DNA from 3 places in the Ancylomarina subtilis genome. Region 1 is predicted to be linked to each of the others. Evidence: riboswitches for the same ligand, from Rfam matches in the RefSeq annotation. Region 1 holds a riboswitch; each other region holds the start of a gene.
The links. Region 1 has a riboswitch for cobalamin ahead of EV201_RS01845 (ribonucleoside triphosphate reductase). Riboswitches for the same ligand answer to the same signal wherever they lie in the genome.
Positions count from the first base shown of each region.

Region 2: linked by a shared signal. The riboswitch ahead of EV201_RS00130 (TonB-dependent receptor plug domain-containing protein) and the one ahead of EV201_RS01845 (ribonucleoside triphosphate reductase) in region 1 are both predicted to bind cobalamin.
Region 3: linked by a shared signal. The riboswitch ahead of EV201_RS00125 (TonB-dependent receptor plug domain-containing protein) and the one ahead of EV201_RS01845 (ribonucleoside triphosphate reductase) in region 1 are both predicted to bind cobalamin.

Region 1 is NZ_SHKN01000001.1:436,561-447,712, forward strand. Features, by position in the region: gene EV201_RS01820 (methylmalonyl-CoA mutase family protein) at 1-769, shown strand, start outside; gene EV201_RS01825 (hypothetical protein) at 881-1,438, opposite strand; gene EV201_RS01830 (hypothetical protein) at 1,467-1,676, opposite strand; gene EV201_RS01835 (hypothetical protein) at 1,801-2,268, opposite strand; gene EV201_RS01840 (anaerobic ribonucleoside-triphosphate reductase activating protein) at 2,412-3,071, opposite strand; gene EV201_RS01845 (ribonucleoside triphosphate reductase) at 3,084-5,228, opposite strand; cobalamin riboswitch at 5,322-5,494, opposite strand; gene EV201_RS01850 (S9 family peptidase) at 5,717-8,230, opposite strand; gene EV201_RS01855 (SDR family NAD(P)-dependent oxidoreductase) at 9,503-10,300, shown strand; gene EV201_RS01860 (CPBP family intramembrane glutamic endopeptidase) at 10,341-11,060, shown strand; gene EV201_RS01865 (SDR family oxidoreductase) at 11,074-11,152, shown strand, end outside.
Region 2 is NZ_SHKN01000001.1:31,607-42,758, reverse strand. Features, by position in the region: gene EV201_RS00165 (S9 family peptidase) at 1-1,124, opposite strand, end outside; gene EV201_RS00160 (DsrE family protein) at 1,276-1,728, opposite strand; gene EV201_RS00155 (NAD(P)(+) transhydrogenase (Re/Si-specific) subunit beta) at 1,765-3,207, opposite strand; gene EV201_RS00150 (NAD(P) transhydrogenase subunit alpha part 2) at 3,214-3,528, opposite strand; gene EV201_RS00145 (Re/Si-specific NAD(P)(+) transhydrogenase subunit alpha) at 3,539-4,666, opposite strand; gene EV201_RS00140 (dipeptidase) at 5,028-6,665, opposite strand; gene EV201_RS00135 (YncE family protein) at 6,898-7,983, opposite strand; gene EV201_RS00130 (TonB-dependent receptor plug domain-containing protein) at 7,994-9,976, opposite strand; cobalamin riboswitch at 9,994-10,198, opposite strand; gene EV201_RS00125 (TonB-dependent receptor plug domain-containing protein) at 10,346-11,152, opposite strand, start outside.
Region 3 is NZ_SHKN01000001.1:20,266-31,417, forward strand. Features, by position in the region: gene cobN (cobaltochelatase subunit CobN) at 1-1,981, shown strand, start outside; gene EV201_RS00100 (magnesium chelatase ATPase subunit I) at 1,995-2,906, shown strand; gene EV201_RS00105 (VWA domain-containing protein) at 2,882-4,813, shown strand; gene EV201_RS00110 (adenosylcobinamide amidohydrolase) at 4,832-5,932, shown strand; gene EV201_RS00115 (nitrogenase component 1) at 5,934-8,240, shown strand; gene EV201_RS00120 (nitrogenase component 1) at 8,209-9,513, shown strand; cobalamin riboswitch at 9,601-9,808, shown strand; gene EV201_RS00125 (TonB-dependent receptor plug domain-containing protein) at 9,974-11,152, shown strand, end outside.

The sequences.
Region 1 (11,152 bases):
TGCTCGTTTGATCTGGGCAAAGGCCATGAAGTTTAAATACGGAGCTGACGAACGCTCTCAGAAGCTGAAATACCATATTCAGACTTCAGGAAGATCCCTGCATGCTCAGGAAATGGATTTTAATGATATTCGAACCACTTTGCAGGCACTTTATGCTATTTACGACAATTGCAATTCTCTGCACACCAATGCTTACGATGAGGCCTTAACGACACCAACTGAGGAGTCGGTTCGGCGCGCTATGGCTATTCAGTTGATTATCAATCATGAATTAGGCCTGGCTATCAATCAGAATCCTATGCAGGGCTCCTTTATCATCGAGGAACTGACCGATTTGGTTGAAGAAGCTGTATTGCTTGAATTTGATCGAATTTCAGAACGTGGCGGTGTATTGGGTGCGATGGAGACCATGTATCAGCGAAATAAGATTCAGGAAGAGTCGCTTTATTACGAACGACTTAAAAATTCAGGTGATTTGCCTATTATTGGCGTGAATACTTTCCTTTCAAGTACGGGATCACCAACCGTTATTCCCGAAGAGGTGATTCGAGCAATTAAGGAAGAGAAAGAATACCAGATTGCATCGATAGAAGGCTTGCATGAAACCTATAAGAAAGAAGCAGCCAGGAGTTTATTGGAACTAAAGGCGAAAGCTACAGGCAATCAGAATATTTTTGAAACCCTTATGGATGCGGCTAAGTATTGCTCCATTGGTCAAATTACTCATGCGCTCTTCGAAGTGGGTGGTAAGTACCGTAGGAATATGTAATTGGTCATATTGCCAAGTTTATAATCTGTACAAAAACAAAATCCCAAGCAGTTATTGTTCTGCTTGGGATTCTGTTTAATAATCTTTTATGGATTTTTTTGTGTCAAAAACTTAATCCTTTTTCAATTCTTTAGCCTTTTTGATTTTGTCTTCCAGATCTTTAACACTTTTTTCAGCCTGATCAATCTTGTCCTTTCTTTCCTTGTATTGTTTTTCAGAAATCTTTTTTTCCTTTTTGTTTTTTTCGAGTTGTTCCTTCGACTTTTTAATTTTTTCCTTTGCTGTCTTTATTTTATCGTTTTTTTCTTTAATCGTTTTATTAAGCTCTTCAGTTTTTTGTTCCTTTAGCAGCTTAGCCTGACGAGCTCTTTCCTGTCCAAATTCTTTCCCTTTTAAGGTTTTATTTTTACCGTAAGCATGTCCTTCTTTATCCATTTCGGATTTAAGCTCTTTTTTATTAGCTTTCATTTTGTCTTTTTCGACTTGTCCTTTTTTTTCCAGATGTTCTTTTTTCTCTTTACTCATTTTCTGTAAAGAGTCTTTTTTCATCTTCACTGCTTTTTCAGTTTTTGCTTTTACCTTTTTGTCTTTTCCCTTTTGAGCAAGTGTTAGTTGGCTTGTGCAAACCATTAGAAAAAAAGATAACAGGATTATCATACACTTTTTCATAGTCGTTTGGATTTAGATTATAATTCGTCTAATAATTCATCAACTTCTTTGGCGCTTTATCGATATCATCCTTAGCTTTTTCTAATTGATGGGTGATAGAGTCGATTTGATTGATTTCGTTTGTTGAATTCTCTACTTTGGGAGCAGCTGTCGTATTTTTTTCAGTTTTCGTTTTTTTCTCAGCACAGGCGAATAAGAACAGGGACGAAATAGCCATAATAAAAAAGGTTTTTTTCATAACTCAGGATTTAAATGATTTTAGGAATGAATTAAAGTTAATGAAAAAGTAGTGATTATCAGTAAATAAAGAATCCCAACCTGCAATTCAGCAGGTTGGGATTCTTAGTTTATTTTAATTTTGATTAGAATATATATCGGACTGATAGGGCAAAACCATCCCCCCATAGTCCTGAATAACCAATTAGGTTTAAGGCTGGTTTCCAGTCCACACTTAAATTAATCGGAATTTCACGAATATTATATTCCAAACCTAAGATTCCGTCTAATCCAAGCACAGTGTAGTTCTTGCCATCGTCACCCCAATGTGCATGATCACCATCCCAAAAGCCGATATGACCACCAAAGCCGTAATACCAGTTAAAACCAGGTTCGTTAAAGGCTCGGGCGTGAATTTCATACAAACCAGTTAAGTTCAGGCCTTGCCATCTCGATGAAATAATCCCCTCAAGGGCAACATCATTCCTGATGAAATGTTTGATCGTTAATCCATTTGCTGAACCCCCTCTAATACCGATTCCCGTACCATAATCTTGTGCCTGAGCTAATGTGCCGATACAAAACAGGCAAACAATTAATAACAGTTTTTTCATAATTTTCAGTTAAATGTTTTTTTTTGTCTAAATGTAAAAGTAAACAATTTTGAATCTTTATGCATAAACTATTTGACGGCGGAAATATTGTGGACTAACTATTATTTCTGAGACGAATCATCTTGGATTCTATTTTTTAGAGACTAAAGTTCGATTGCTTCGAGCTCAGTTTCTGAAAAAGGCTCAAATTCCGGATTATCATTAAGAGTGATGACTGGATTGTAGTTTTGAACCTTATAATGCTGATTAAAACGTTTCTTTAAGCTTTTAATTTGGTCTATACTGTGAAGTCCCTTTACGATGGTTGTTCTGAATTCGTATTCAATATGCGATTTCTCGATAAGACTTATGGATTCCAAAACGTTCTTGTAGGTCTCTTCGTTTAAGGCGTGGCCAACCCCATGTTTATAGTTCTGGAATTCCAAAACATGTTTAATATCCATAGCAATAGAATCAATCAGTTTGTTTTTTATAAGATACTTAATCTGATTGGGATAGGTTCCATTACTATCTAACTTGACCTTCAGTCCCAGATTTTTAATTTTACGAATGAAGTCAGGCAAATCGTTGTGTATACAGGGTTCACCACCTGTGATGCAAACGGCATTTAATAAGTGTTGGTACTTTTGCCAATAAGCAAATAGTTCATTTTCCTCATAACATGAGCTAAATTTTTCGGGTAAGACCAGATCGGGATTATGACAGTACGCACAGCGAAAATTACAGCCCTGTGTAAAAACCACAGAGCTGATATTTCCAGGATAGTCGATAAGACTTTGTTTTTTGAATCCTGCTATTTTCATTGAGATAAGAGTTTAAATAAGTTCAATTTCTTCTACTTCAATCATCTTATCAAAGAGTTTTCTGTCATGGTATTCAGCTCGCTTGCCATTGTTCCATTGATCAACGGGACGCAAATAGCCCACAATGCGGGAATAGACTTCACAGATATTATGCTTCCCTACGTCCTCACATTTGGGGCAAGTTTTGTGCTCACCGTAGATGTAGCCATGCTCGGGACAGATACTGAATGTGGGAGACAGGGTAAAGTAGGGCAGTTTGAAGTTTTCACAAATGGTTTTGGCTAATTTTTTTACGGATTCGGGAGGCAATTGGCTTTCGCCCACAAAGGTATGGAATACGGTTCCACCTGTGTATTTGGTTTGCAAACTGTCTTGCAGTTCCAGAGCTTCAAAAATGTCGTCGGTATAGCCCACGGGCAATTGGGTGGAGTTGGTATAATAAGGCGCCGCGTCTTGTTCTTTCACCTGGTTTTCGTTGGCCACAATAATATCCGGGAATTCCTTCTTGTCGAGTTTAGCCAATCGGTAGGTTGTTCCCTCAGCAGGTGTGGCTTCCAAATTGTAGATGTGTCCTGTTTCTTCCTGGAACTCTTGCAATTTATCACGCATAAAGTCCATGATTTTTACTGCAAAAGCATGTCCTTCCTTGGTTGTGATATCTGTTCCAAGGAAATTCAGCAGCAATTCATTCATGCCCACCAGACCTATGGTCGAGAAATGATTGTCCCAGTAGGCGCCATTCTTCTTGCGGATGTTTCGCAGATAGAACTTGGAATAGGGATATAAACCATTTTCGGTGAGTTGTTCGATCACTTTACGTTTAATCTCCAGACTGTCCTTAGCCAGACCCATCAATTTGTCAACTCTTTGCAGAAGTTCGTCTTCGTTTTTCGATTCGTAAGCCAGGCGTGGCAGGTTTAGTGTCACCACACCCACAGAACCCGTTAGAGGATTGGCACCAAATAAACCGCCACCACGTGATTTCAATTCGGTGGTATCCAGACGCAAACGGCAACACATCGAACGTACATCGTCGGGTGACATATCGGAATTCACAAAATTTGAGAAATAGGGAATGCCATACTTGGCTGTCATCTCCCAAATGGGCTGACGGTATTCGTTATTCCAGTCGAAATCTTTGGTGATGTTATAGGTCGGTATAGGGAATGAGAATATACGACCGCAGGCATCGCCCTCAGTCATCACTTCAGCAAAGGCTTTATTGAAGATATCCATTTCGTGCTGGTAGTCGCCATAAGTCGTTTCCTGCAATTCACCGCCAATAATCACAGCTGTGTCCTTCATGTTGTTGGGAATCTCCAAATCGAGGGTGATATTGGTAAAGGGGGTTTGAAACCCGACACGGGTGGGCACGTTCATATTAAAGACAAACTCCTGAAGTGCCTGTTTGACTTCCTTGTACGACAAATTGTCGTGACGAATGAAGGGTGACAGATAGGTGTCAAAATTAGAGAAGGCTTGGGCTCCGGCAGCTTCGCCCTGCATGGTATAAAAGAAATTGACGATCTGTCCCAGTAGGGTTCTCAGGTGTTTGGCAGGTTTGCTTTCAACCTTGCCCGGTACGCCTTTAAATCCAATTCGAATAATTTCCTGCAAATCCCATCCCACACAATAGACACTTACAAAGCCCAGGTCGTGAATGTGGAGTTTGCCTTGCTTGTGCGCCTGACCAATTTCGGTTGGATAAATTTTATTTAGCCAGTATTGCGAGCTGATGATTGTGGAAATGTGTTGATTCATCCCCTGCAATGAGTAGGATGAATTGGCACTCTCTTTAATTCGCCAGTCGTTATTGTTTAGGTAATCATCGATGATATCGATATTCGAAAAGAGCTCTTTTACATCCCTGATGCCCTCGTGTTGTTTTCGATAAATAATATAAGCCTTGGCAGCCTGATAGTGTTTCTGCTCGAAGAGTTCAAACTCGACAGCATCCTGAATGTCTTCGACACTGGGGGCATCCGTTTTAAGTTTTGCAATAACACTTTTCGTGATTTGATCGGCAAGGGCTCGGTTGGGCGAACCAACGGCACGTAAGGCTTTGAATACGGCAAAGGCAATTTTTTCCGATTCGAAGGCGACGATTCGACCGTCGCGTTTTTGTACTGTTTTAATAGCACCATTAATTTTCATCATGTCTTAAATTTTAAATTAAAGAATTAATGGTAGCTGGGGGTAGAATACAAGAAAGCAGTAAAGTCTTCCTAAGCTTTTTCTCCCGAAAGCTACGAATTACGATCAAAAATGACAGGTCTTCCGGCTTATTGCATTTTACTTGGCCTTCCCATACGCTTGAGGCAGACAGTGGCTTTTTAATAAGTAAAACCTAATTGCAATTTACGGCTGCGGGGACAGCTACTGATTTTAACAGTATTCCCTTGATCAATTTTGCTTTATAAAAGTAGAATGAAAATTGATATTCTAAATGAAAAAATCATTATAGTTATTAAGAAGTAATGAACAATGGTCATTTTGTTTGGTGATCTTAAGGTTTTGGATTTGTTTAAATGTATTATTTAAATTCAATCCTTTTTTTGGATAGGGCAAGATCGGGAGCAGTGTAAAAAAAAAATCCCGACTTGCCAAAGTAAGTCGGGATATCATTGTCTTATCAGTTATTAAAGCTATTTGTTGCTGGGCTGATCTTTTTGCATTTCGACATAATCAGCAGACGATCTGAAATCACCGATCAGATATTTACAGAAATATTCACCACGCAGCCAGAACGAGTATTCGCTCATATTACCAAAACCATGACGTTGGCCAGGGTATAAGAAGAAATCGAATCGTTTGTTTGCCTTAATTAGGGCATTGGCCATTCTGATGCTGTTGGCAGGATGAACATTGTTATCGATATCACCGGTAACAATCATCAATTTCCCTTTCAGGTTCTTAGCCAGGCTAGGGTTGGTGTCAATCTTGTATTGGAAAGTGGTATCACCTTTTTCGCTCACAACTTCTTTCACACCATGATGTGTTTCACTCCACCAGCGGTTGTAAATATTGTTATCGTGGTTCCCCGCGGCAGATACCGCTACTTTAAAGAAATCAGGATAAACCAACATAGCCGCCGTTGACATGAATCCACCCCCTGAGTGACCGTAAATTCCGACTTTATTGATATCAATAAAACTGTATCTGTCAGCCAATTGTTCGATACCCACTTTTTTGTCCTCCAAACCATAATCTCTTAGGTTGCCATAACCGTAGTTGTGATACCACTTAGATCGGGCAGGATGACCGCCACGGTTACCCATTGTCACTACAATAAAGCCTAATTGAGCCATACGGTCAGCTCTATCCATACGCACTGAGAAACTTTTGTAAACCGCTTCAGTTTGAGGTCCTGGATAAACGTAAGTTAGGATTGGGTACTTTTTATTAGGATCGAAATCGAATGGCTTGTACATTACGCCGTAAATATCAGTTACGCCATCGCCTGCTTTTACTTTAAAAGTCTCAGGGAATTTATAACCTGTCTCAAATAAGCGAGTTAAATCAGTTTCTTCAAGATCCATCAATTTCGTTCCTCTTGAATTGTAAAGTGCAGAAACAGGAGCAGAGTCAACTCTTGAAGAGTTATTTACAAAGTAGTGAGTTTGATCATTCAAATTTACTTTGTGATCGAAATCACCCTTATTAAGAAGTTTTAAACCTGTACCGTCAAAATTCACACGGTAAAGATGCGAGTAATAAGGGTCTTCACCTTTTTCGCGAGCATTCGCTGTAAAATAAAGGACACGGTTTTGCTCATCGATGCCCTGAATTCCGTCACAGTGCCATGGACCTGAAGTAATTTGGTTCTTTAGTTTTCCTTGACCATCGTAAAGGTAAAAATGAGCCCAGCCATCGCGTTCTGACCAATGGATCATTTCTTTTCCGTTATTTACCAATGCGAAAGGACTTCTGCCTTCGATATAAGTGTTTAAGCGTTCTTCTATAAGGATATTAACTTCACCGGTTGTGGTGTTAGCCGTACAGATATCCACACGTTTCATATCACGGCTAGTGCGTTTGAAATAAAGCAAATCACTTCCCTTATTCATCCATTTCGAGAATTTGACATCATCAGCCTCGTTACGCTTCTTTCTTGGAGCGGTCAAAATTGAAAGGGTCTGATCCTTGAACGCATTTGCTTTAACTTTGACCGCTTTTTTGCTTTCCCAGTCGAAAATTTGAAGCTCGTACTGAGGAGCTTCTTTCTCGCCAGCCATGTGGTATTTATAGCTTTCCAAAGTCGGACGACCTTTAGCTACTGAATTGATAACCCAAAGATCTTTCACTTCACGCTCATCTTCACGCGTAAGAGCAAATTTCTTTGAATCAGAAGAGAAGGTGACATAAGCCTCTTTTCTTTTATCCTTTTCTTCTTCTTTTTCTCTATTGGTTTTACCATAAGAGTTGGTGCCGTAACAGTAGTGCTCAATACCATCAGTGGTTAGCTGGTGCTCTACAATGGTTGAGTCCTTTTCATTCTTCTGAGCTTTCTTGTAGTTTTCAGCATCCATCCAATATAGGTTGTGATGCTTAGCAAAAATCACATATTTCTGGTTTGGTGCTACAGATGCCCACTCTTTTTGTTCAAGGGGCTTTTCAAAATCATCAAGCAAATTCAGTTTTTCTGAAGCCAATGTGTATTCGAAATGCCACACTTTAGCAACCATTTTATTTTTTGAATCTTTCTTCTTTTCACCGTCCTTTTTTTCTTCCTGCTTGTCGCCCTCTTCATCTTTATCTTCTTCTTCAACCAGCTTACTCTTTACCTGAAACTGAAGAACTGTTTCATTTTTGATGAATTTAATTTTATCAATGTAAAGGTGTTGGGCATCGAATGGATCACCCGTCAGGCGACTCATATCAGAAGCCATTTTAACCACATCGAACAATTTGTTTTTTGTGTTTTTTACAGGATCGACCAAATAGTAAAATTGTCCCTCCGGAGTACGGTAGGTGTACCAGAATTTTTCACTGTTTTTTAGCCAGTGTGGTTTTACACTGGTCGAGAAGACCATTTTTTTCAATCGGTTTGGCGAAAATTTAGCCGCCAATTCAAAGTTTGCTTTTGTCACAGGCGTTTCCTGTGCAAATACACCAATTCCTATCAAAACGAGTAGGAGTGAGAGTAGGTTTCTTTTCATGTGTCTGTAGTTTGTTTTTCATTTACCACATGGAAGTCGCTTGTATTAGTTATCACCTTTTGTATAAAAAGGCTTGCTAATGGCTCGTTTCATGTTAGTTGGTTTATTTATTGAGTTGTCCAATCTCTCTTTGTGAGAGATTCTCATTTAAGCCCGCTAAAATAGATAACTGCCCAACATAAAACACTAACAAAGTTCAGTTTTCGATAAAAAATAGAATTGGCGGGATAAACAAGAAATTTTTTGAAATTTCGTAGAAATTATATACTGACAGTATCTTTTTAACTGACTTTTCTAAATCTATTTTATCGCCATACATAAAAGTTTAATTGATATTGAAGCAGGCTTTTAATAATTTTATATATGTGGGTGAATCAGTGAACATACAAAAGGCTATTTTTCAGCATATCAAAGGTATTTTTCCACCAAACTTATCCTTTATTCATGAAATTGCCCAAGTGCTCGGAATAAGTTACGAGAGTTCTTATCGTAGAATTCGAAGTGATAAAGTATTGTCCTTTGAGGAGCTTTACAAGTTGTGTGCTCATTTTAGAATATCCGTTGATTCTTTTTGTGGTGCCCCAATCAACAAAGTGGTTTTGTAGAACCGGAAAGTATTTGTGTTAGGTTAAAGCGTTTTGGGAACGATTTGCCTAAGCTTACCCTTTCTGCGTTAGTTTGCTTTTGTTTTATTTTGCTGTATAACAATATGCAAGCCTTTCGTAAAACGAAAGAAGGATTTGTATATGCCCGTGGATGATATGCGAAAGCATCGTAATTTAGTAATGGAAAGCAGATATGTTTTTGTGTTATATTGCTAATAACAAAAATGATGGAGTGCGATTCGAAAAAGGATTTTAAACATCTCTTGCAAAAGGAGAAATCGGTGCGTCAGCATATTTTTAGTCTTAAAATAAGTTAGAGAAAATTACCAGAGGATTTGCACTTGCTTAGTTCGTTAGTATGACTACCTTAGTTGGATTGCATTTGGTCTTTTCGGTAGGATTGGTCAGTCTTTTTTAATGGAACTGGATTGCGGCGGGCATCATTGCAGGAATAATTTCTGCATTCATTTCTTATGGTCTGGTGAAAAAGATCATAAGAAAAAGGAACGGACTTGTTGTTAATTAGTAATACCGATTGTATCAACTTAGTGGGCTATCCTTCGACTTGCTCAGAATAGCTTCCTATTTATTACATCGGCATTAGACTGGGTTGTTTTTGCTCGCGATGGCTTACTAATTATTCAAAATGGTATAATACAAAGAAATTATGAAAGAAAATAAATACGCACTGATAACAGGAGCAAGCAAAGGATTAGGTAAAGCATTGACTTTGGAATTGGCTTCGGAAGGGATTAATGTTCTTTTAGTTGCTTTACACGGGGAGGGGTTGCCAGAACTGAGTGCCCAAATAAAAAACCGATTTGGGGTTGAAGTTGATTATCTTGAAATTAATTTGAGAGACTCTTCTGCTGTTCATGAAATTGCCGATTGGTCAAATAAAGTGGATGTAAGCATACTGATTAACAATGCAGGCATAGGAGGGGCAAAACCATTTGAATTGGCTGGTGTTGAGTATTTGGATGCTATGATTTCGATTAATATTAGAAGCCTGACCTTACTAACCTATTTGTTATTGCCAAATTTAAAAAAACAGCCTAAATCGTATATTCTTAATGTTGCCAGTATGGCTTCGTTTAGCCCTATCGCATTTAAAACCGTGTATCCGGCATCTAAGTCTTTTGTTTACAGTTTTTCGTGCTGTTTGAAAGAGGAATTGAAGAATACGAGTGTTTCCGTTAGTGTTTTGCATCCAGGTCCTATGAAAACAAATGCGGAGGTAAGCAAACGAATCGAATCGCAATCTTATTTGGCTAAACTAGGAGTTCAGTCTCCCGAAGAAGTTGCAGACATTGCCATTCGTAATTTAATAGGAGGGAAGACAATGATCATTCCCGGATACATGAATAAGCTTAATTGGTTGTTGATGAAGATCGTTCCCTCAAGATTTGGAGTCCCGATAATTTCGAACATTGTAAAAAGGGAGATTGTAGCACAAGTGAAATGATTGATTAACATAGAGAAAACTTATTTTTAAATTGATTGTGATGTTACAAACATATTTTGACGAGATCGAGATTATTGTTGTGCTATTGTATGTTGTGCTTGGGATATCTCTTAATTCCTACCTTTTAACTTTTGCAAAACCTTTTCGTTTTTTGCTGGCAAAATACTCTGGCGAAACAGCTGCCAGACGGAGCGTTTATCTGCAACGAATTATGGGTATGTTTTTCTATGGCATTGTGCCGCTTGCAATAGTGTTGATGCTGTTGCATGGCAGCCTTCGCGATTATGGTACTGTGCTTTCAGAGCCGCTGACAACATTGTTGTGGGGAATTCTGTTTGCGGCTATTATCATTCCGTTAACACTCTACAATGCTAAGTCACCTTCTAATTTGGCTGTTTATCCGCAAATTCGTTCAAAGAAGTGGACGTTAAGTACCTTACTCATTAGCGGCCTAACGTGGGCTGGCTATCTGCTTTGTTATGAGTTTTTTTTTAGAGGTTTCTTACTGTTTGCCTGCCTAAGAGAATTTGGTACGGTGCCTGCAGTTGCAATTAATATGTTGATTTATTCCATAGCACATATTCCTAAAGGAAAATTAGAAACAATTGGTGCCATTCCTTTGGGATTGGTTCTTTGTGTTCTTACCATTTCAACAGAATCGATTTGGTTTGCTTTCCTGGCACATGTAATTATGGCGCTAAGCAATGAGTGGATCTCATTGTATCACAACAAGGATACGAAATTGGAAATTAAGTTTTAACACCGATACGAAAATGAATATTCTGATTACAGGAGCGACTGGTTTTATAGGAACAAGGCTAACACTAAAGTTAGCAGAGGAAGGGCATTGTG
Region 2 (11,152 bases), 400 kb from region 1:
GGAGCCATTTGAGATTCATTCATCCATGGACTCACTTCTGAAATCAATTTTAATTCATCGGTATTTTTATCGTAGATATAATAAGCCCCCAAAGATCTGTCACTATAAGTACGAACCAAAAACTTATCTTCATTGGTATTACTACTTGTAAAATAACAGTCATAATCAGGTAACTCTTTCTTCACACGATTATACATGTCTTCGCTTTCCTTATCAAAAAACTTAAACTTAACCATATCGGTTGTATAAATCGCCTTGGTAAGCACTTTACGTTTCTTCGAATACGCCAAACCTTCTACATCCACCATATCGTTGGCAAATAAACTTTCAGTCTCCTTACCAGTAAGAGGATCAAAAATGACAATTTCGGCCTTATCGCGTCCAATATTAGAACTGGCATACAGTTTTTTATTATCAAAGGTGAAAAACTGAGGCGACATGCTCTCTTTAAAACTGGTCGTAATCACTGGCTTAAACTTATCTTTTTCAGTATCACGATAAAGAACAGTGGTATTCACCATATCTGTTACAGCCGTTGCAACACGTAATTTGCCTTCATGATCAGTCATCCAACTGGTAATATTCCCTGGATTTTCATAGAGCATGGTCAATTCACCCGTCACAATGTTTAAACGATAAGGATCAAAAGCTTGTGGGTTTCTCTTATTCATGGAAATGATAATCTCATCAGGAATATCGTCCAAACGATCGATTATGCCAACACGAACATTTTCAAAATCGGTAAAACAAACCGGGTTCTTTCCGTCGATATCAACCCCATACAATTTGAAATTCTCATCGCCTCCATTATCTTTTAGATACAGAATACGATTATCGTTAGCCCAGAAATAACCTGCAATATCACGATCCGTTTCAAAAGTAATTTGCACAGCTTCCTCACTGCCAATTTCTTGAATAAAAATATTCATACGATCCTTGTATGGACCACGATACGAAAACTTTGTTCCTTCCGGAGAAATTCGATAAGAGGTTTTGGGTGGGTTCTTAAAAAAGTCTTCCAGAGCAATTTTAGGAGGGCGCTCTACTTTTTTTTCTTTGGGTGTGCAGGCAAAAATGAATATAGCTAACACGGGAATACACAAATGTGTGATGTTAATTTTCATAATGACTCTATTAGTGATTAATAAATTATTGAAGCCTTAATTTACAACAATAATATTTATTAATCAATAAAAGCCTAATACAGAACATCTAATCCAATTATATAAACAAAGAAACTCCCGGAATCGTTAGCCCCGGGAGTTGAATTATTTTTTAAAAAGTCACAACTTTCCGTTCTTTAATAAACTTCGTCAGATCCTGACCGGCATACTTCACTGTTACACCTAAGGCTTGCAACTTATCGGCAACGCCATACAGGTCGGCACAAGCTTTACAAGCCATCACATGAATACCAGCATCAAGCATTTTATTCACATAATCTTGTAAATCCTTATCCTCGGAAAGCAGTTTTGAAGAGGGGCCCCAAACCAGAAGAGTGACGTCATCCCACCAGCCTTGTTTCTTAGCATTATAAGTATACATAAACACCATTTTCATGGCAACATCCTTATCGCCACTGGTCCAAACAACAACTAACTTATCTGCTTCTTTCATCTCTGTCTTATCTTTAAAAAAATCACTTTCAGTCTCTGGCTCAGAGGCCTTAAGTATAGGCATGGTCAAAAACAAGCTCAGTAAAATACTCACAAATAACTTCTGTTTCATCGCGGTTTATTTTAATGATATAATTGAAAATTAAAACTACAAACTCTTAATTTCATTCACTAAATTCTGTAGACTGTCTTTAGCATTACCAAAAAGCAAACGGGTTTTTTCACCAAAGAACAATTCATTCTCGATACCCGCATAACCTTTACCTCTACCTCTTTTCATCACGATGATATTTTTAGCCTGATACGCGTTAATAATAGGCATTCCCGCAATTGGGCTCCCGGGATCATTAATGGCAGCCGGATTAACCACATCATTAGCCCCAATAACCATCACCACATCGGTATTTGGCATGTCTGGATTGATATTATCCATTTCTACCAACTGGTTATAAGGTACGTCGGCCTCGGCTAAAAGCACATTCATATGTCCCGGCATACGCCCCGCAACTGGATGAATGGCAAAACGAACATTAACCCCTTTCCCACTCAAAAGCTCTTCCAGCTCATGGCAAACATGCTGTGCCTGTGCAACAGCCAGTCCATAACCGGGAACAATTACAACTGATTTTGAGTAGGAAAGTAAAATAGACGCATCGCTCAAACTGATTTCCTTCATCACACCACCTTCTTTATCAGCAGCCGCAGCGCCACTTGCTCCAAAAGCTCCAATAATAACATTCATCAAGGAGCGGTTCATGGCTTTGCACATCAATAAAGTCAGAATGGTACCCGCAGCACCAACAAGAATACCACCCAAAATCATCGCCTGATTGCTGTAGATAAAACCAGCCATAGCTGCTGCGATTCCCGTAAAACTATTCAATAAAGATATCACCACAGGCATATCAGCCCCTCCAATCGGCATCACAAACATGACCCCATAGAATAAAGAAATACCCAATAGTAAATAGATGGCCCACTTAAGTTGTTCGGGTGTTTGACCTGAAATCATGATATAAGCTGAAAGAGCCACAACAGCCACCAACAGAAGTAAGTTGATATAAGTCATCATTCCGGAAGTGATATCCTTCACCTTGCCATCAAGCTTGCCGTAGGCAATCATAGAACCACTAAAAGCAACACTACCAATAATTAAACCCAGAATGGTAACTAAAACAGATTCATAATTCCCCATGTCCGCATTTGGGAATTCGAGCAAAGCGACCAAAGCCGAAGCCGCACCACCCGTAGCATTAAAAAAGGACACCAATTGCGGCATAGCTGTCATTTTAACCCGTCGGGCAACCACCCAGCCAATAACTGAGCCTATGGTTAATGCCGATAAAATAATCCAAACGTTGGTCAATGCAATGCCGTTTCCTCCCGAATCCTTATGCAAAAGCAAAGTGGTAAACATGGCCAAAACCATACCTGATCCCGCATAAAAATTTCCCCGTCTGGCCGTTTCAGGATGAGATAAAAGCTTCAATCCAAAAACAAAAAGCAGAGCTGAAATTAAATAACTCAGTTCGAGTATTGATTCGCCCAGGGTAAAATCAATACCGTTTAAATTTCCAATAACTTGTTCCATATCGTCCTATTTTTTCTTCTTTTTAAACATTTCCAACATGCGGTCTGTTACAACAAATCCTCCTACAACATTTAGTGTCGCGAAAATAACAGCGAAAAAGCCGAGTATGAGTTCCAGCGACAAAGTCGATGTATCAGCATGACCAACCAAAATAATACCGCCAATAATAATGACGCCACTGATGGCATTGGCCCCCGACATGAGAGGTGTGTGAAGAACTGATGGGACGTGGGAAATAACTTCAATCCCCACAAAAATGGATAGAGCAATGATAAAGATTGCCTCCTTATATGTAAAAAAGTATGCTAATATTTGTTCCATTTAATCTGATTTATGATTCAACAACTGATTTGACACGTTCGTTTAAAATCTCGGACTGATGCGTAATGCAAGTTCCTTTAACGATATCATCCTCAAAATTCAGGTTTAGGCCTCCCTCTTCGTTTATTAAGAGTTGTAAGAAATTAAACACATTTTTTCCAAACATCTTACTGGCATCAATAGGCATTAAGGATGGGTAATCTGACTGTCCGATAATCTTAATTTCCTTATGAACCAGGGTCTCATTATTTCGGGTCAGCTCACAGTTTCCTCCTGTCGAAGCTGCCAAATCGATAATCACAGCACCAGGGCGCATGCGTTCAACAGCTTCGGTAGGAATTAAAAGTGGCGCCTTTCTTCCGGGAATTTGAGCCGTACATATCACCACATCAGCTTTGGCTGCATGATCGTTAATGGCTTCTTGCTGTTTCTTTTTGAATTCATCCGTTTGTTCAACAGCATAACCTCCCGCTGCTGAATCGTCAATTGCCCCTTCGACCTCAACGAATTTAGCTCCAAGACTGTTCACCTCTTCTTTAACAGCTGCCCGAACATCAAAAGCTTCAACCTGAGCGCCTAACTTACGCGCAATAGCGATGGCTTGCAAACCAGCAACTCCGGCTCCAAGAATCAAAACCGTAGCCGGACGAATGGTCCCAGCAGCTGTCATAAACATGGGGAAAAAATTAGGTAGCTCATTGGCTGCCTGTAGCACCGCTTTATACCCCGCAACCGTGGCCATTGACGAGAGTACATCCATAGACTGAGCCCGAGTTGTTCTGGGAATAGAATCCATACTAAAGCTGGTTACGCCACTCGCAAGGAATGCTTTTACCAAATCGGTATTCCAAAGGGGATTGTACTGACTGATCCAAATCTGTTTGTCATTCAATTGTTTGATGAGTTCGAGGCCCGGTTCGCCAATCTGAACAAGAACCTCGGCCTTTTTTAAAAGTTCAGTTCGATCTAAAATACTTGCCCCAACGTTCTCATATGCTTCGTTGGTTTGAAAAGCAGATACACCCGCATCTTTCTCTACATAAACCTCCACTTTTGCTTGAACCAGCTTTGAGACAATTTCCGGTAAGAGAGCCACGCGTTGTTCTGCGCCTTGCTCCTTCAATAATCCTAAAATCATAGGCTTTGTTTATAGTTAATTCCGATTGATATTTCCACAGTAGAATCGCTTCATTTATAAAGCATTGTCCAATAAATATAGTTCATAATAGCCACAATTAAAATTACTCTTATGAACTTTTCACAAAACAAGTTTCTAAAAGAAACTTTCTCTCTCCTTATTGCACAGCTTTAATCGATTCTTTATTTAGATTAAATCTAAATATAAAAATTAGAATACAAGCATAAATACTCGCCCATTATCATCAAAATATTAAAAATCCCTACATTTTGGTATTTTTAAATTACTCAACAAATAAAGAAGGGACTTTCTAGTGAAAGTCCCTTCTTCAAGATAGATATATTGCGTCAGCTAATTGCTATTAATAATTACTGGGTTCAACCGCTTTTTCTTTCTCCCAAACAGGTAAAAAATGACCTGCCTTATCCTTCATAACTTTCTTAAGCCATTCCTCAGAGTAACCAACAGTTTGAGCATTCCCATTTTCATCTTTTATGTAACCATCATTGTATTTGGTGATTAAATGTTCAGCTAATGTCTTCCACCTTTCAGCAACCATCTCGAGTTGATCATTGGAAAAATCGGAAAGAAAATTCGCAGCCAGTTTCGGGTCGACTTTATACAACTCGCCTGCCGCCTTATCCATAGCAGGAATATATGCAAAGAACTTCTGCTCCAGTTCTCTTTGTAGCTTTTGAATATCTTGAATCATATCAGAATACCTCAAGTCAGAGAAATTAGAGACAAAATTGAAGATCCACCAAGCAGAATCCCACGAGAATTTATCAAGACTTCCCTGACTCCAAACATCCGGTATCTCCTTAGTACAACAGTAAACAGGCGTATAACAGGTGTAATAGGTATCATCATAACCATACCAAAGAACGCCGCCAATTTCGTTAGGCAGCCACGATCGAGACTGAGCAATAAAAGAAAAAGCTGTATTACGAGTCGAGATGGGGCGTTCCCAAACAGCGGTTTTTCCATCTACATCCAGCACGAGTGGTCGGCAACGATTAGGACTCCCAAATGGACCTGCTTCAATGCCCTTTGTCATATCAAATTCGGTTCCTTCATAATGATCTCTGATCAGATAGGAAACGGCATCAACATCCAGCTTTGAATCCGGTTTTATCCACAAGGGATATCGATCGGCCCCTTCAACACCCCGATGATAATCCGTTGATAATTTCAAGGAAGGTGCGCATCTGTTAAACAAACTCCAAACTCGTGATTCGCAATATCTCAAGTTTGAGGGATTAGAAGGATCATACGCCTCATTGAATCGAAATGTCTCTCCGGATTCGGGATTGTAATAGCCTTTTTTGATGGCAAAGTCTATCACATTCTTCGAATAAAGACAATTTTCGGGATCATCTAATGGAAATTCTCCAATTCTTGATTTATTGGCATGTGCTGAAACATAGCCGTCAGGGATTCTTCTGGCAACCCATATGGCACCTTTCCCTTTTTTACCAGTGCCAATCATCTCAAGAATCCAAGCCTCATTCGGATCAGCAATCGAGAAGGACTCCCCTTCGCTCTTATAGCCATATTCCTCTGCCAATGCAGTCAAGGTTTTCACAGCTTCTAAGGCCGTTTTTGATCGTTTAAGAGTCAGTTGCATCAAGGTCCAGTAATGCAGTAGATTCGAAGGGTTAACCAACTCAGCTCTTCCCCCAAATGTTGTTTCTCCTATAGAGACCTGATGCTCATTCATATGCGGACCAACAATGGCATAAGTATGCAAAGCTTGTTTGATTTCTCCAAGTACATTGCCACTCCAATCTTTAATTTGAAGCATTTCACCGGGCTTGTAATCGGCTGCCGGAACAACTCGTAAGCGGGGATGAAACTCCCCATCACAGGTATAAACCACCATCACAGAGCCATCTTTAGATGCTCCCTTGGTGACTATAAAATTTGTACAGGCGAAAACATTCGTAATCGAAGTCGCTTGAAAAAGTACAATTAAGAAAAATAAAAATGTTTTGTTCATAGGTATTTGATTGAGTTTAAGTTTGCCAGATCGGTTGGTTGTCGTGATCCAGACCGTTCGAATTTATAAAAAGGGAGCCTATAAACACATAACAAAAGTCATTATAATCTTGAGAAAGATGCACCACTCCTATTCAACTCTAAAATTGAATAGAGAGATGAGCCTTTAGAGGATATAAAAAAAGGAACTCCCTGTGGAAATTCCCTAATATATTGAAATGAGTTTTATTGTACTAGTTGCTAAACGTTGTTGAGTTAGGCATGCTTCCAACTGTAAATTCTTTCAACTTTTCAGCCTTATTTGAATAAACAATAACTTTACCTGAAGTTGTTGCATCAACCGCTGCACACATCCAAAGATTACCATTCTTAGGGTTTACATCCATTCCGTAAAATGTTGCATCGATAAATTTTGTTGTTGGTAAAGCAGTATCATTAATATTCATTGCATAAACAGCATCTGACATATAATAAACAGTCTTCTTATCTTTGCTGATCGCAATATTTTTGATTCCTGCTGTACTTAAACTTGTTAATGCAAATGATGTTACCTCATGTGTATTAGCATCAATTTTAGAAATACCAGAGTTAGTATAAGCTACATTTGGCCAGCTTGAATAATCCGCTACACCTGAACAATAAACCCAAATATCTCCATTAGCATCCTTAACCATATCCTTTGGACAAGATTTAACAGTAATGGTTTTAATCACTTTATCAGTATCAAGATCAATCACAGAAACTGTATTATCATCATTCGACCATCCACCACTATTTGCAACATATAATTCATCACCTGAGATGATTATTTTTTCTGGACCTGCTCCTACAGCTATTTCAGAAGTAATGGCCATTGTATTTAAATCGATAACATGAATCTCATTATTCTGTTTTACTTGATTTGGATAAGTACCTGTAACTCCTGTTCCATTCGATAAATATGCTTTATTACCATCAATAGCAATTTCTCTTGGATAAGAAAGTCCTTCAATAGTCGCATAATGCTTGAAATCTGATGCTGTTACAACTTCCACATAACCTGCACCTGAATCTGTGGTTACGACAATAAATACATATTTATCATTCATTGCCATCGACTGTGGGAATTTTCCCAATGGGATACCATTAACGGCCTCAAAGTAGTTAAGAGTTACCTTATCTTCCGTATCAATTAAACTAATTGATCCATTAGTACTTCCTTCATTTAACACAAAATTCCCTTTTAATCTAGGAATCTCATTATTGTCATCATCAGAACATGATACCAATGAGAAACTTGCAATCAATAATCCCAACGCAAGACTTAAAACCTTTTTCATAGTTAATTAATTAAAAAATTATATTTACCCCAAAATGAAAAGCTCTGCCAGGCATGGGGTAAAACCTAACAATTTCATATGATTTATCCAACAGGTTTTCTACTCTTCCTGTTAGCCTAACATTTGCAAATTTTGTGTTAAAGCGATAGCCAACACTCATATCTACGAGTACATTTTCATCAACCTTATCACCTTCCCATGTATTCGTTTCAGAGCGAAATGTAGATAGAATTCCAAGGTTCCAATTCCCTCTAAAATAATCAGAAGAAAATTTAATTAGATGATGTGGTCGATATCCTAGAGTTTCTTGATATTTTTCACCTTCCTTATCATTGTCATAAGCATCATTATAAGCGTATTTTAAAGACGTTCTTATGCTATAATTCATATCATCCAATAAATGTGTAGCTTCAATATCTACTCCCTGAATAAGAGACTTTCCAATATTTACAGGACTCCAAACTGTTCCATGTACCGGTTTCCAAACAATTAAATTATCATTTTGAGCCCTATACAAATTCAAGTCTACAGTAAGACTTCCATACAAAACGTTTTGACTAAGCATAACCAAACCTAATTCGTAATTCCATCCCTCTTCAGATTTCAGTTTGAGGTTTCCAGCATTAATCCAATAACGCTCATTAAAAGTTGGTCTTCTATAATGAGTCGAAGCCTTCCCTCTAACATCTATAAGATTGGATACAAGATGAACTAAGTAACTTAAAGAGTACATATCAGGAGGATTTACCTCTGAGTTCCATTCCTTACCATAAGTAAAAATAAAAGTTCCTATTTGCGGAGTATACTTGGCAGCAATCATTAATCGTGATTCATTCTCGGTGATATCCTTTATATAATTGTTTGTAATTCCTTTCAACCAATTATATTTACCATTTACATCAACACTCCACTGATCGGATAAATACCATCTAAGGTTCATATCATTTAACCAGCGCTTTGATTCTATTTCTGAAAAAACTTTGTAGCCTGTATTGTTTGCACTTCCTCTATCTGTGTATTTTAAATAATCACTTAAGTATGCCGATTTAGCTTCCACTCTAAATTTACCCATTAGCTTCTTCCACCCCACAAAAGCCTTAAAAGAAGAATCGCGTTGTTTTTGAAAACTAACTGGTTTCCCTATCCCCATCAAACCTGCAATATTCTTTTCTTTAACTTGATACCAAACACCCAAATCGACGTAATTTTTATTAATATTTAGATGCAAGTTTTGGATGGTTCCAAAAGCTCTGTTCTGGTTATGGTTTAATCGTTCAGTGGGTGAGCCAAAATCATATTTGTCCGTATAAGTAAAATCATTCTTTCCGTACTGAAAAAAGGCTTGTCCTGAATAGGAAATCCATTTATTTGAGTATTTCCCGTGAAGCTTAGTTTTGTAATTTGAGAAACTGCTAATTTCAGACATTAATCCAACAGAAGATTTATTCTTCCAATCCGGAGTATTCGAAAGTTCAATAGCTCCACCTAGAGTTCCAGATCCGTATAAGGATGCTGTAGCACCATACACCACCTGAACATTATCAAAAGAACCAGCATTTATTAATGATAGGTCAGCAGAACCAGTAGTCAACGAATTAACTGGAATACCATTCCAATTAACTGAAGTTTGAGTCGCAGATGCACCTCTCATCCCCACTGTTGAAAGAGCTCCCAATGAACCATTTGAAGAAATATTTACCAATGAAGTTTTCTGAAGCAGGCTAGACAAATCACTTCCTCCATATCTCTGAATGAGAATTGAATCAATTTGCACTTTCTTTTCAGTAGTAGACAAATGCTGAAGTCTAGGCGCCAAAATATCAACGGTCTTTATTTGAATCGTATCGATCCCAACAGTTTGGCTCCAGCCACATAAGCTTACAAAGCTTCCTAACAGCACAAATAAAAATTTCAACTTCATCTTATATCTGATAAAGAAGAAAACACCAGGATAGACCAATAGAAATAAAAAATTCGATCGTCTTCCAAACATCTTCTCCGAATGTTTTGAAAATTAAGTTTGCATTGGCAGGTCTTCTGACTTACTCAACTTTTCCGGCCTTCCCATTCGCCTGGGCGAACAGTGGCATTGTGGTGAAAAAGCTTTTTTCTGAGCTTACAGCTACGGGAACAGCTCCGGACTCACACCGGATTCCCTTTTCATCTCTATCTGACAAAAATCAGATTCACGAGAACCAATTACGTTGCAAATGTATAAAAAAAAACAAAATCAGAGAGTCTAATCTCTTATTTGTAATCCACCACAAAACTCACTGATAATAAACTTAAAACAAACACACTGTTTAAAAAAAAGGGATATTCCTTTATTGGAACATCCCTTTTTAAGTGAATAAACAAGTTGCTAGAATCGATAAGCCAATTTAGCTATTATCGATCTTCCCGGCATATTGTAACCATCTTTCTCGGTATAATTTTCATCCAGAAGGTTTGAAATGGTCAAACCAAATGTATATTTTTCTTTAAAAGTATATGACGCTGAGTAGTCGAACACCATAAATTCCGGATGACGAAGAACATCTTCATTTTCTAATCCCGATCGTACAGCTGTTCCATTAAAATTAATTGGCATTTTGCTTACTGATGGCCAATTGGAATAATCCGCTTCATACATGTAATTATCTTCATAACGATGTCCAATGTAACGCGCATTCAATTGAGTCGTAAAGCCTTTTAAATTATCGAATTCAATACCAAAATTGGCATTATTATCGCGAACATATCTCATTGGGCTCTCCTCATTCCCAAAGGTACTATCTTCTTTTTTAACATGTTGAGTAACTGTAGCATCGATAAGATGTGTATAATTAACATACATTTTTAAAGAATAGTTGTAATCTGCTAATGCTCCAAAGTCATATGATGCTTCAATCTCAATACCATCCATATCTGCTCTGTCAGCATTTATATACGACTCATATTCATCACCTGTACCAGATGTTCCGTCAGGGTCAATTGTTTTACCAACAATTTTGTTATTATGATGGGTCGTGAAATAAGTGAAATCAAACTTAATTCCTTTAGCAAACTTATTGTATTCAAAACCAATATCAAACGTATTACTTTGTTCAGCTTTCAAGTTAGAATTTCCTTTATAAGTAGTAGATCCTTTAGTATACTCTCCTGCTACCTGAAAAGCATCAGGAGCCAA
Region 3 (11,152 bases), 420 kb from region 1:
TCAGGCAAAGCGTCGTTCGGCAGCTGTCTTGAACGAACACATGATTCCATCGATGGTGGAAAGTGGAACTTACGATGAACTTTCTCAGCTTGATGAATTGCTGAAGGATTATTATCATGCCAAAGCGAATAATGAGAAGAAAGTAGAACCGGCCTCTCAGGAGATCTGGCAGATGGTAAAGGCTTTGGATTTGGATCAGGATTTAAAAATAACTGAAGAGAAAGCTTTTGCTGATTTTGAGCAATTTTTAGAAGAACTTCATATTTGGATGGAGAAAATTAAATCTTCTATCATCAAAGACGGCTTACATATTTATGGTCAGCCTGAAGAAAAGGATCGATTCCGTAATATGATTCGCTTGTTGACCAGAATTGGAAATGGAGAAGTGCCTGCTCTCAATGAAGGTATTGCCGAAGCTCTTAATTACGACTATCAATTGTTATTGGATGAGTCGGCAAAATTGTGGGAGAATGGTAAAACCAGTTTATATATTCTGGAAGAGATTACCGAAAAAGCTGTTGGTTTGATTGAAGCCTTGGGTGAAGAGAATTATCAGGCAATTGGAATTTCCTCTGTGATACAGAAAATTGGTTTCAATAAATCTGATTTAAAAAAATTAGAGCAGGTCTTGGCGTTTATCTGTGAAGAAATTGTTCCAAGATTACTGCAAACGACCGATGAGTTAAAACACTTAGTGAATGGTGTTGATGGAAAAATGGTAGATCCCGGACCAGGAGGCTGTCCATCCAGAGGAAATGCTTTGATTTTACCTACGGGGCGAAACTTTTATTCCATCAATCCTACGGCTGTGCCTACACGAGCATCCTGGAAGGTGGGACAAAAGATGGCAATGGATCTTTTGGAGCAATATAATAAAGATGAAGGAAAAGTGCCTGAGAGTATTGCTATCGTGATGTATGCAGGAGATATCATGAAAACCTATGGCGATGATATTGCTGAGATTCTTTATTTGATGGGGGTGAAACCCCTTTGGTTGGGCAATACAGCTCAGGTAAGTGGTTTGGAATTGATTCCTTTGGAAGAGCTTAATCGTCCTAGAGTTGATGTGACCTGTCGAATTTCAGGTCTATTCAGAGATACATTCCCTAATCTGATTGAAATGCTCGATGATGCTGTTAATTTGGTTGCTGCTCAGGATGAAGATATCGAAATGAACTACATCCGCAAACATGTATTGTCCGAGGTGGAGGAAATGAAGCAAAAGGGGATCGACCCTGAAATTGCAGAACAAGAAGCCCGATTGAGAGTATTTGGTTGTCCTCCGGGAACCTATGGAGGGGGTGTTGATATTTTAACCAGTTCCGGAAAGTGGGAAAACAATGAAGATTTAGCCACAATATCTACTACGTGGAGTTGTCATGCTTACGGACGTAAGGTGCATGGTGATAGCCGCCCCGATTTGTATGGAACGCGCTTGTCGAAAACTGATGTAACAGTTAAAAATGAAGTGTCGAAGGAATCTGACATTTACGATATCGATGATGAATTTATTTATCATGGCGGTCTGATTGCTGCAACCAAGAAATTTTCTGGTAAAACACCGCGATCCTATTATGGAAATTCGGCTGATCCTTCCCGAACTGAAATTGCATCGGTAGAATCGGAAACAGCAAGAGTTATGCGTGCGCGTATTTTGAACCCGAAATGGATTGATGGATTAAAACAGCATGGCTATAAAGGCGCGCAGGATGTTGCTTACATGATGGAAAATGTATTTGGTTGGGATGCAACTGCCGATGTTGTGGAAGACTGGATGTACAATAAAATTACCGATCACTATCTGTTGAATGAAGAAAACAGAAAGTGGATGGAAGAGGTAAATAAATGGGCCGCCAACAAAATGTCTGAGAGGCTGTTGGAGGCCATTCAGCGCGGAATGTGGAATGCAAGTGAAGCGTATCGGGAGCAATTGGTACAGATTTATTTGCAAACTGAAGGAGAAATTGAAAGTGGACTTTAAATAATAAAATACAATGCATACACGATATCCATTTGCCGGAATTGTTGGGCAGGAACAAATGAAAAAAGCTTTAATACTGAATGTGATTAATCCTAAAATTGGAGGCGTATTAATTCGGGGAGAGAAAGGAACAGCAAAAAGTACGGGCGTAAGAGCCTTAATCGATCTGTTACCCGACAATAGGGTGGTTGATCTTCCGGTTGGAGCAACTGAAGATCGTGTTGTTGGAACCCTTGATATAGAGCATGCTTTAAAGAATGGAGAGAAAAAGTTTGAACCAGGCATATTGGCGAAAGCCCATAACAATCTCCTTTATGTAGATGAGGTAAACCTTTTGGATGATCATATTGTGGATATCCTGCTGGATGTTGCCGCTATGGGGGTAAATGTTGTAGAGCGGGAAGGCGTTTCCTACTCTCATCCTTCTAAATTTATTTTGGTGGGTACCATGAATCCTGAAGAAGGAGATTTAAGACCTCAGTTGCTCGACAGATTTGGAATGACCATTGATGTGAAAGGAGAAAATAGCGTTGAGAAAAGGGTCGAAGTGATTAAAAGAAGATTGGCCTTCGAAGCAAATCCGGAAACGTTTATACAACAATTTAAAGAAGAGCACAAGCAGATTGTTTTACAAATCAAAGAAGCGCAGAAATTGTTACCCAAAGTGAAGATTTCAGATAAAATGCTGGAACTGACTGCGGAGATTACGCTGGATTTGGGCGTTGATGGACATAGAGCTGATATTACGATGATTAAAGTGGCTAGTACAATTGCAGCATATGAAAATGTTGATGAGGTGCAACGTGAACATATTTTGGAAGCGGCAGAATTGGTATTGCCACATAGAATGCGACGATTGCCATTTGATGATGGTTGTTTAAGCGCAAGTGCATTGGACAAATGGTTGGAAGAGAAAGTATGCTAATCGATCAGATGAGTATGGAAAATACAGGTATGCAGAACTTGTATCCCTTTACCGCCATAGTTGGACAGGAGGAGGTAAAGAGGGCTTTGTTTTTGAATCTGATTTGCCCACAAATTGGAGGTGTGCTGTTATCAGGACAGAAGGGAACGGCAAAATCGACCATTGTTCGTGCTCTGGCGGCTTTGTTACCTGACAAGGAAGTGGTGACTCTATCCTTGAATGCTACCGAAGATCGGATATTGGGAAGTATCGATTTGGAAAAGGCTTTAAAATATGGAGAGCAACATTTCGAAGCGGGAATTTTGGCCAAAGCACATAACCATATTCTCTACATCGACGAAGTGAACCTTTTGTCAGAATCTTTGGTGAATACCATATTGGATGTGGCAGCTTCAGGGGTGAATAGAGTAGAACGAGAGGGGATTTCCTATGAGCATCCGTGTCGTTTTATTTTGGTGGGTACTATGAATCCCGAAGAGGGCGGATTGAAACCTCAGCTGTTGGATCGTTTTGGTTTTTTTGTAGATGTAAATGCAAGTATCAATGTTCGTGAAAGAATTGAAATTATGACCAAGCGTTTGGCTTATGAAGCCGATTCTGAATCCTTTTGTCGAAAATATGCTGATAAAGAACAGGAATTATTAAGCCAGATTCTTCAGGCACAAAGCCAATTCGAAAGTATAGAGCTTAATGATAATATTTTGCACTTGATTGCTGATGTTTGCATGAAAGCGTCTTGTGCTGGCCATAGAGGCGATTTGGCTTTGGCTTTGGGCGCAAAAGCTTTGGCAGCCTTCAGAAATAAATCGAAGGTAGATTTAAAGGAGGTGATGGATGTGCGTGATCTGGCTTTAATACATCGCTTACGAAGTGCACAAGATGAAAAACAGGAACAGCAGGATGAAAATCAGCAAGATGAGCAAGACGAAAACCATGATTCAGCTCAAAATGAGAATCAAGATAAGAATCCCGAAAATGATTTTCCCTTAGATCAAGATCTGGAAATGGAAATCCCACCTTTTGATTTTGAAAATCCAGCTAAGGAGGAAGAAAACCAGAAAGAGGAGTTATTTGATATGGCTGAGGCTTATCAGGTTGGGAATATTCTGGAAATAGATAAAGATAAAATACAACGGTCGAAAGGGAATGGGAAGCGTAGTAAGACCAAGACCAATAGCAAATCGGGAAGGTATATAAAGGTAAAATACCCGAAAGGAAAAATTGAAGATTTGGCTTTTGATGCCACTTTGCGTGCGGCAGCTCCTTTTCAAGCTATCAGAAAAAAGAATGGACTGAAAGTCAATATTCAACAATCTGATTTTCGGGAGAAGGTCAGGGAAAAACGAATTGGGAATACCATTTTGTTTTTGGTAGATGCCAGTGGATCCATGGGCGTGCAGAAAAGAATGGTGGAAGCTAAAACAGCCGTTTTCTCCTTGTTGCAAGATGCATATAAAAAAAGAGATCGGGTAGCTTTAATGAGCTTCCGTGGGGAAGAAGCAGAAATGATTTTACCCCCAACACGAAGTATTGATTTGGCATACAGAATGCTACAAGATATAAAAACGGGAGGAAGAACCCCTTTGGCTCATGCTCTGGAGCAAATGAATACCAGTTTGAAAGCTTTGAGTTCGAAAGACAAAGAGTTGTTACCCGTAATTGTATTGCTTACCGATGGGAAGGCCAACTGGGTGGAAGGAAAGACAAATCCTCTGCAGGCAGCATACAAAAATGCAGAAAATCTGGCTAATGAATCTGCTAAAATCGTTTTAGTGGATACTGAAACAGGATTTTTGAAGCTTGGTTTGGGAAATAAACTGGCCGAAAAGATGGAGGCGGAATACATTCGTCTGGATCAATTGAAGGCAGGAGAATTAGCTCAGAAAGTGAAAGATATTTTAAATTAAAGAATACAACAATTTGCCATGATGATATTTGAGACTAAACGTGGAGATCAACTTCATTTTTATAAAAAATCACTGATACTCAATTTTGGAGGAAAGCGAAATACCATAAGCACATCGCCTTTAAATGGCGGCTATCATGAGAACCTAAGCTACATATACAACAACGATTGTAAGTTAGGTGCAGGCATGGGCTGTAAAATGAAAGCAGACACCTATGAGGAACATTTGATGGTTTTGGCCGAAGAATTGGGTTTGAAGCCTGATAAGTGTTCGGGTATGGGAACAGCAGCTTCCATGGAGAATGTTTCTATTAAAACTGAGCATCATGGCGACTTGTCGGTGACAGCAATTGCAACTGCAGGGATCGAGACCAATGGAGGACGAGTAGGTGATCCGGCCTCTTGGGATGAGTGGGCAAATCGGCACAAAAAAGTAAGTCATGGCACCATTAATATCATCCTTTTTATTGATGCGAATCTTCCTGCAGGTACGCTAACAAGAGCTTTGGTGACTTGTACAGAGGCAAAAACAGCTGCCATTCAGGAACTGATGGGAGGTAGCAATTATTCCAACGACCTGGCAACTGGTTCGGGTACCGATGGCAGTATCATCGTTGGAAATCTGGATTCGCCAATGACCTTGACCAATGCAGGGAAGCATTCAAAGCTTGGCGAAATCATCGGTTTGGCTGTAAAAGCAGCAGTAAAAGAAGCGCTTTATAAGCAAACGGGTTTGTCGTCTGAAAGTCAGCACTGTGTTTTGGCTCGCTTGAAACGATATGGCGTGAGTATCGATACCTTATGGGAACGATTTACAAAAGAGGAGAATGGAACGCTTTTAAAACCGAATTTCGTACATGAGCTTGAATCTTTAGCCAAATCTGCAGAATTGTTGGCGCCTGTGTCGGCAATTATTCATTTGATCGATCAATACAGATGGAATTTATTAAAGGCCGAAGAAACGATCTTTGCGGCGAATATGATATTATCCCCATTGGCAAATCATTTTGGAATAGATGAGAAAAAGTTAAGTGTTGGAGTAACTAATGGAGAAGTGGTTCAGGGCTTGGTTGATTATTTGACTGATTTGATGGTGAATATCTTAAAAGCACAAAACTAATATGAATCAAGGGATGTTTGATCAAGAGAAAAAAGCGTCACAGATAGCTATATACGGGAAAGGTGGAATTGGGAAATCAACCATTTCGGCCAATGTTTCCGCGGCATTAGCATCTTGTGATAAGAAGATATTGCAGGTGGGATGCGATCCCAAGCATGATTCCACCCGTTTGTTGATGAATGGGCGAGAGATTACAACCGTTTTAGATTACCTGAGGGATACCGAACCCAACGATTACAATTTAGACGATATCTTGTTTAAAGGCTATCGGGATGTGGCTTGCGTGGAAGCAGGAGGGCCAGAGCCTGGAGTAGGTTGTGCCGGAAGGGGAATCTTAAGCACTTTTAAATTGATTGAGGATTTGGGCGTAAGAGAAATGCATTTCGACTATACCATCTACGATGTGTTGGGTGATGTGGTGTGTGGTGGTTTTGCCGTACCCATACGCCGTGAATATGCCGATAGAATTTATGTGGTTACATCGGGAGAATACATGTCGATTTATGCTGCCAACAACATCCTGAAAGGTATCAAGAATTATGACCATGGTATGAAGCGGGTTGGGGGAATTATCTTCAACCAAAGAGGAATTGCTGATGAGGAAGGACGCGTGCAAAGATTTGCTAAAGCGGTGAACTTACCTGTTTGTGTTCATATTCCTCGGAGTGATGAGTTTGCGATTGCCGAACAGGAAGGAATGACCTTAACACAACGCTTCCCCAACTCACCTATCAGAGGGAAATTTGAAAACCTGGCTAATGAAATGATCCGGAATAGTGAATTGTTCGAGGCCAATCCATTAAGCGATATGGAATTGGAGGAAACCGTTTTGGGCTTTAAGGTTGAAGTTTCTAATCATGTTAATGAGGAAAAGACTCTGGCGCAAAAAAATGGAACCTACCAAACTGTAGCATCTGATTTACTGCTTGCCAAAGAGGATACTTGCAATTATAAGTCTGCGAAGAAAGTGACTGAAAGTAAAGTTGTAGAGAAAAAAGACCCTAAAAGCTTTATTTCAAAAGGTTTGTTATATAGAGAACCCCTGCATGGCTGCGCTTATAACGGAAGTATTGGTGTCACCATTCAAATAAAGGATGCCATCAGTTTATCGCACGGACCTGCCAGTTGTGTCCACATGGCGAATAATGCCATAACCAGCATTGGACGGAGAGCTCTTTTTGAGCGTGGATCGGTATTGGCAGCCAATATTATTCCTCCCCTGCAAAGCACGGATATGGATGAGAGTGTGATGGTTTTTGGTGGTATGGATTTGTTACGTAAAAAAGTAGAGAACTGTTTGCAACAAAAGCCCTCTGCAATATTTGTTACGACATCTTGTACGCCAGGAATTATAGGTGATGATCTGGATCATATCATCCAAATGGGAACCGACGCTTGTCCTGTTGTTCCCATAAAAGCTGATGGCGATATGGCTGGGGATTACATGCAAGGCGTTATTATGGCACATATCGAAATTGCCCGACATCTGATAGACAAAAGGGTGGAACCTAAGGGGAATAAGGTGAACATCATAGGAGAGCGATCGGTTGGCCGAAATGCTGAAGAGAATCATCGTATTGTGGAAGAATTGATTGCTTCATTGGGACTTGAAGTTAATTGCCGATTTGTTAAGAATACAACGGTTGATGAGATTCGTAATTTTATGATGGCTGAGTATAACATCCTTTCAAAGGATGATTATATGGGGCGCATGATGAAAGATTTTTTGGAGAAAGAGTTTGGTGCCAAATTTTTTCCACACCGTTTGCCTGTAGGATTCTTTGAAACACAACAGTGGTTAGAAGGATTGTCTGAAATATATAATAAGCAGAATCAATTTGTTGCTTTAATTGATCAGAAAAGAGAAGAATTTCAGCAACGTGTTGATGTGTTAAAACCTTATCTGAAAGGCAAGCGACTTGTTGTAGTGATGTACATGCGAAATATCGATTGGTTGTTGGAAACAGCCTTTGCTTTGGAGATGGAAGTCTTGCAAATCAATTTATTAAATTCCTGTATGGATGATCGATTTACGTCCCGATATGCTGAAGATATAAAGGTGGTTGAAAATTACGAGTTTGTAAATCAGGGTGAAGATTTATTAGAATTAAAGCCTGATATACTGCTAACCAATTACAATACTTCAACAATTAAAGGGGATTTCCTATGTGACACGATTCCCTACAGTCCAAGTTGTGGCTTTTTTAGTGGTATCGAATTAGCCAGTAGATGGAAAGAAATTTTTAGTAATCATATAAAGGAAAGTTGGAAGAACGATGGAGACCTTTTTACCAAGTATTTTGCCTGATGCCTTTTCGGGAGCTTTGTTTGCTCTTGAAGGTATAAAAGATAGTATTGTTGTATTGAATGGACCAACGGGATGCAAGTTTTATCATGCCGCCGTTTCAGGCGATCAATTGTGTCGGGGTTTTTCCTACGATCCGGTTTCAAATCCCGAACGCTACTATTTTCGACAGAACCGAATCCCCTGTACATTTCTCGACGATCATGACTTTGTGTATGGCGCGAAGGAAAAACTGGAAGGCGTCCTTAATTTTATAAAGGAGGACCAGTTTAATTATCTGGCTCTGGTGAATTCGCCGGGAGCGGCCTTAATTGGCGATGATTTGGAGGCCTATTTCAGGAATGCCTATCCTGATCTTGCGGGTGTTTGCATTGAAAATACAGGGTTTTCAGCTCCCTTTCATCAGGGCTTTAGCGATACGCTATTGCAAGTATTACAAAGTTTGGCTCCTCAACAAAAGTCCAAAACAGATCCACGAAGTGTAAATTTGGTGGGAATTTCCATTTACCACAAGTATTTCGAAGGAGAGGTTCAAGAGATGAAACGCTTGCTGTCCTTGTGTGGCATTTCAGTGAAAACAACGATGTTAGCGGGTGATTCTACAGCCCAATTGAGTCGTTTTGCCGAAGCGGAGCTGAATATTATCTTACAGCCTGAATTTGGCAAACCAGCCGCTATGTGGATGGAAAAAGAATACGGTATTCCTTACCTGGAACAGGAAACAGGTATGTGTATAGGTTTTGATGCCACTGAAAGTTTGGTACTTTCGGTTTGTAAACAATTGGGGGTAGATTTTCATGCTGCTTTGGAAGATATTAAAAGAGCCAGAGCCCGCGCTTTTGCAAATATCTACAGCTTTAACTCTTTAACAGGATTGCCTAAGGGAGCCTATTTTTCTATTAAGGCCGAAGCCTCATTCGCTTATTCAATGACTCATTTTTTGTATTCCTATTTGGGCATGTTGCCCGAGTGTATCGACTTAATTGATGTGATTCCTAATGATCCCTATCAGAAGAAGCTACTTCAGTTTTTGGAGGAGAAAGATCTGGGTGACCGACTGGGAAGTGTTGGGAAATTGGAGCTTTCCTCTTTACTTTTAGCAGATGCTAACAGCATCGCTCAGACTCAATTACAGAATGATAATTTGTTTGGAATAGAGATCAGTTTGCCTGGTTTTGGTTACACTCATGTTATTCCGCGAGCCTTAACAGGGGTGAGTGGTTGTCTGTATCTTTTAGAACAGATTATTAATGGCTTGAGGTTTATTAAGCGCTGATAATTAGAGAGTCTGTAGTGTTTGGTCACACCGTCTGAAAGGTGTCATATTAAAGGCCTATTTTACTTTATAAAGTTTAAAATTTATCTATATTTGCACCGCATTTGGTATTTCACTCCTCATTATTCAGGATTGAAATGAAAAGGGAATCCAGTTAGAATCTGGAACTATACCCGTAGCTGTAAGTTCTAAAAAAAGCTTTTTGAACGACCTATGCCACTGTTCGCTTTAAGCGGATGGGAAGGCCTCAAAAAGTAGAATAAGTCAGAAGACCTGCCTTTGCAATTAATACAAGTCATTGCTTTCGGGAAAAAGAGCAAGTGAACGAAAATAGACTCAATACAGATATTCAGGATTGTTTTTCCATAAGGGATCCTTTGTGTCATGTTGTCAAATTTTCTTTTAGCTCCCTGTTTGCATTGCATTAGTTAAAACATTTTTCATTTTATTAAACTCAAACATGAAAAGAACATTTTTAACGGCTTTTGCATTGCTTTCATTTATGAATTTTGCATCTCAAGCTAAGGATGAACCTGTTGTAGATACAACAGCAGTTCGTCATTTGAATCTAAACGAAGTACAGATTAATGCTTCACGTGTAAACGCAAAATTAAAGGATTTGCCTCAAAAAGTGGATGTGATTACCAGAAGGGTAATTGAATCAACTTCTGCGCTGGATATGGGGGAATTGCTTAAGAAGACAGCTGGTGTTGATATTATCCAATATCCTGGCGTGTCATCAGCGATTAGTATGCGAGGTTTTGCACCATCAACTTCGAATAAGTACAATGTCATTTTAATAGATGGCAGACCAGCAGGAACGACAAATATCGCTACAATTGATATGTCGAATGTTGAACGTGTTGAAATTTTAAAGGGGCCATTTTCTGCACAATATGGTTCATCTGCAATGGCAGGAGTTATAAATATTGTAACCAAAGAGAGCCATAAAGATATGAGTGGTTCGGTAGGTGTTGCTTATGGAAGTTTTAAAACGTTTAAAGGTAATCTTAGTGTAGGTGGTTCTTTGTCTGAATCGATGGATTTTGATGTGAGTTACAATTATCAAAAGCAAGGAGACGACTACAAAGTTGGTAAAAAGAACTTTTGGGGTAAAAGCGATGCTGAAAGTATTCTCGATCAGTCGACCTATGGTGAAAGAATGGAACATTCTCAGTTTGAAAGGCACAATGCCAATGCTCGTTTAGGTTTCATTTTGAATGAAAATTGGAAAATCAATATGAATCAGTCGGTGTTTATTGCCAACGGCATTGAAACGCCAGGTTCATTTTGGCACATTTATGGTATGAACTCAAAAGATATCAACCAATACAGAACCAGTGCAGATGTGTTGGGAACGATGGGGATTCATAATTTGAGTTTTTCTCCTTTTCACTCCAAAGAAGAATCTACAACCTTCAATTCAAAATATGGAAACACTGAAAGTACTCATAAGAATTATGGTTTTATTCTTCAGGATGCATTTAAATTGGGAGATCATTCTCTTGCTTTCGGTGTTGATAATAAAAATGATTTATACGAAACCAATAAGTGGAGTTTAGCTGGCGATGAAGCGGCACCATATCGTCCTAATTATTTGACTCAAACAACAGGATTGTTTGGACAGATTAATACCAAA